One region of the Marinobacter sp. W-8 genome, then DNA from elsewhere that is predicted to be linked to it. Evidence: predicted binding sites of a transcription regulator. Region 1 holds the regulator's gene; the other holds the start of a gene.
The links. Region 1 encodes sigma-54, which starts transcription at its own class of promoters, with help from an activator protein. Its sites were predicted from a motif close to ANTGGCATNNANNTTGCTNT; they were not measured.
Positions count from the first base shown of each region.

Region 2: the regulator sigma-54 is predicted to act here: its motif matches at 1,185-1,204, upstream of glnK (P-II family nitrogen regulator).

Region 1 is NZ_CP172297.1:2,635,996-2,638,193, forward strand. Features, by position in the region: gene lptB (LPS export ABC transporter ATP-binding protein) at 1-159, shown strand, start outside; gene ACF8YQ_RS12205 (RNA polymerase factor sigma-54) at 348-1,877, shown strand; gene hpf (ribosome hibernation promoting factor) at 1,951-2,198, shown strand, end outside.
Region 2 is NZ_CP172297.1:464,236-466,433, forward strand. Features, by position in the region: gene ACF8YQ_RS02055 (ammonium transporter) at 1-669, opposite strand, end outside; gene glnK (P-II family nitrogen regulator) at 737-1,075, opposite strand; gene ACF8YQ_RS02065 (accessory factor UbiK family protein) at 1,454-1,705, shown strand; gene ACF8YQ_RS02070 (YifB family Mg chelatase-like AAA ATPase) at 1,772-2,198, shown strand, end outside.

The sequences.
Region 1 (2,198 bases):
GTATTGATTACCGACCATAACGTTCGGGAAACCCTCGACATCTGCGAGAATGCCTACATCGTTTCCGGCGGCCACATCATCGCCTCCGGCAATGCCGAAGCCATTCTGGCAAACCAGCAGGTGAAAGAAGTATATCTGGGTGATGAGTTCCGGCTCTGACCTGATAAAACTGGGTTTATCCGAGGTCTGATTGTTTTGATGATCTGTAGCAAGTAAACTCGGCAAAAAACTTGCTTATACTGTTCACAGACAATGGCAAGTAACCAGCGTACAACATTTTTTTCGGCCTGTGCGCCGGCAAAGCAACAACCGGGATGCCCACGAGTTATGGATCTTGAGCCATGGTTATGAAAGCCTCATTACAGCTTAAGCTGGGCCAGAGTCTGACCATGACGCCCCAGCTGCAGCAGGCCATACGCCTGCTACAGCTTTCTACCCTCGATCTCCAGCAGGAAATCCAGCAGGCGCTGGAATCCAACCCAATGCTGGAAACCTCAGAGGACGATGAGCACGCTGAAGGCGACGAGCGCGAAGAGCACGAGCACAGTGACGCTTCCAGCTCTGAGGCCAACCAGGACGACAGCCACCAGGACGCGAGCCCGGACTGGGACGAAACCGAGAACGGCCCTGACTGGTCGTCCGAGAACGATATTCCGGACAACATTCCCGATGATCTGCCAGTGGATACCGCCTGGGACGACATCTACCAGTCTGCCCCGGCTCCGGCCAGCAAAGGCGAAGACGAGCACGAATCGGATTTCGAAACCCGGAACTCGCCTACCGAAACCCTGCAGGATCACCTTGAGTGGCAGCTGAACCTGACGCCTCTGAGCGAGCGGGATCAGGCCATTGCCCACGCGCTGCTGGATGCTGTGGATGAGCGCGGCTACCTGACGTCTGACATTGAGGACATTCACGCAGGCCTGCTGGACGAAACCGAAGAAGACCCGTTGGAACTGGACGAAGTGGAAGCGGTACTCCACCGCCTGCAACACTTCGACCCGCCAGGCGTGTTCGCTCGGGATCTCCAGGAATGCCTGCTGATTCAGCTCAACCAGCTGCCACCGGATACCCCCTGGCTGCGCCAGGCGAGACTGGTGGTTACCCAGTTCCTGCATCTGCTTGGCAACCGGGACTACGCACAGCTGTTGCGCCGCAGCCGGCTCAAGGAAGACCAGCTGAAACAGGTACTGGCCCTGATCACGAGCCTGAACCCGCGCCCTGGCGATGTCGTGGACCGGGCCGAACCGGATTACGTTATCCCGGACGTTATCGTACGCAAACACGAAGGCCGATGGCGGGTTGAACTCAATCCGGAAATCGCTCCGCGTATCCGGGTGAATGCCAGCTACGCGTCACTGATCCGCCGGGCTGACAGCAGTGCCGATAACACCTACCTGCGCGACCAGCTGCAAGAAGCGAAATGGTTTATCAAGAGCCTGCAAAGCCGTAATGAAACCCTGCTGAAAGTTGCCACCCGCATCGTTGAACACCAGCAAGGGTTCCTGGATCAGGGCGAAGAAGCCATGAAGCCTCTGATCCTGTCTGACATTGCCCAGGCGGTGGAAATGCACGAGTCCACGATTTCCCGGGTTACCACCCAGAAGTACATGCACACGCCCCGCGGTATTTTCGAGCTGAAGTACTTTTTCTCCAGCCACGTCAGCACCGCCGAGGGCGGCGAATGCTCGTCTACAGCCATCCGGGCAATGATCAAGAAGCTGATTGCCGAGGAAACCCCGAAAAAGCCATTGAGCGATAGCAAAATTGCAGCCATGCTAGGGGAACAGGGAATCAACGTGGCGCGGCGTACCGTGGCCAAATACCGGGAGGCCATGCATATTCCTCCCTCGAACGAACGAAAACGCCTGGTTTAAACTTTCGCTGGTGCAAGATGCACTGGCATGCAAGCCGGCAAGCACGCCGGCAGTATGACAACAGGAGACGCCTATGCAACTCAACATTTCAGGCCATCACGTAGAACTGACTCCCGCTCTGAAGGATTACGTCAACACCAAGTTCGAGAAGCTGGAGCGTCACTTCGACCACATCAGTAACTGCCAGGTCACCCTGGAGGTCGAGAAGGTGCGCCAGATGGCGGAAGCCACGCTGCACGTGATTGGTGGTGAGATTCACGCAAAGGCAGAAAATGAGGACATGTACGCCGCAATCGACGCTCTGGTCGACAAGCTGGACCG
Region 2 (2,198 bases), 1.7 Mb from region 1:
AGCGGCCAGCGGCATGTTGGCGCCCGGGAAGGCACGGATTTCACCGTTGGGGCCGTATTTGCCTTTACGCGGGCCAAGCAGCAGTACACCAGCCAGGGCCGCAGCGGCACCTGCCATGTGTACGATGCCGGAGCCGGCGAAGTCACTGAAGCCAAGATCACCGAGGTTGTACATACCGAACACATCGGCGCCACCCCAGGTCCACGAGCCTTCCAGTGGGTAGATAAAGCCAGTCATGAAGACCGCGAATACCAGGAACGCCCACAGCTTCATGCGCTCGGCAACCGCGCCGGACACGATGGACATGGCGGTGGCCACGAACACGACCTGGAAGAAGAAGTCAGAGGCCGCCGAGTAGATGGAGCCGCCGGTGAAGCCGTCTTCGCGGGTGGCGAAGTCACCCAGTACGCCGTCCACGTCCACATCGGCGATGCCGGAGAGGAAGACGTTACCGCCGTACATGATGGCGTAACCGCACACCAGGTACATGGTGCAGGCCACGGCAAAGAGCGCGACGTTCTTGGTCAGGATTTCGGTGGTGTTTTTAGCACGCACCAGGCCGGACTCGAGCATGGCAAAGCCTGCGGCCATCCACATGACTAATGCGCCACACACGAGAAAATAAAAGGTATCTATTGCATACTGCAGGTGAAAGAGATTGCTTTCCATAGGAAGCCCTCCGCACAAGGCTCTTCAAGTTATAAGTTTTTTGCGTTGGCTAGGTGTCAGTTCTGGATCAGACCGCTTCTTCGCCGGTTTCGCCTGTCCGGATCCGGATAGCCTGTTCCAGTTCAGTCACGAATATTTTGCCGTCGCCGATCTTGCCGGTATTGGCTGCCTTGGTGATGGCTTCGATGACCTGGTCCAGCAGGTTGTCGCCGATGGCGATTTCAACCTTCACCTTGGGCAGGAAATCCACTACGTATTCCGCGCCACGATAGAGTTCCGTGTGGCCTTTCTGCCGTCCGAAGCCTTTAACTTCGGTAACGGTTACGCCTTGAACGCCAATCTCGGATAGTGCCTCACGGACATCATCCAATTTGAAAGGCTTGATGATCGCTGTCACAAGTTTCATTGCTTTCTCCTTGGTAAAGCCGTCCCAACAGTGAGGGCCCGTCGGCCGGTTGTTGAGTTCGGGATGCTGCCACCTCGCACATCAATTGTGCGGATTGCGTACGAGGGCTTTAGCATCGGGTATGCCAACGCAAAAAATAGCTTTTAAAACAAACTCTTAATTATTGTCTGTGCCGAAATGGCGCAGCTTGGCGCACCGTTGTGGTGCATTGTGCCTGCGATTGTCTCAAAACAGCGCAGTCGGGCCATCGGCCGCGGCCATTATAATGCCGACCGGGTACAGTATGGCAGGGGGTAGGGTGTGATACACTCCCGCAAACACCCCGGCGACACGGAAAATAGTCTGATATCGCCGAAAAACCGATACGAGAGGTGATTGATGAAAGGGCCCCAGGAAATTTTTTCTCAGTTGCAGGGTCAGTTTGGCCAGTTTGTTCCCGATATGGCTCGGGCAGCACGGGAAGATTTTGAAACCCAGGCCCGGGCCACGGTGATGTCGGTTCTGTCCCGGCTGGAGCTGGTGACCCGGGAAGAATTTGATGCCCAGCAGGCGGTCCTGATGAAAACCCGTGAAAAGGTTGAGGCCCTGGAAAAACGTGTTGCCGAACTGGAGCAACGCCAGAGTTCCTGATGGTTTGCCCGGGCGGCAGGGTCGCTGCCCGCAACGACTGATTGTTCTGTGCCATGGAAGGTTGTCATGCTCGCTATTGTCCATTCGCGCGCCAGCATTGGCGTGTCTGCTCCCCCGGTTACCGTTGAGGTGCACCTGTCTGGTGGCCTGCCGGCATTATCCATCGTCGGGCTGCCGGAAACCGGAGTGAGGGAAAGCAAGGATCGGGTTCGCAGTGCACTGCTGAATGCCGGTTTCGAATTCCCCGCCCGTAGAATCACCATCAATCTCGCGCCTGCTGACCTGCCCAAAGAAGGTGGCCGTTTTGATTTGCCCATTGCCCTGGGCATCCTGGCAGCCTCCGGCCAGATTCCCCCCGAAAGCCTCGAAAGCCACGAGTTTCTCGGAGAACTGTCCCTGGATGGTGCGCTTCGGCCCCTCAAGGGGATATTGCCCGCGGTACTGGCGGCCCGCGAAGCAGGCCGTTCGCTGTTGCTACCTCAGGACAACGCCG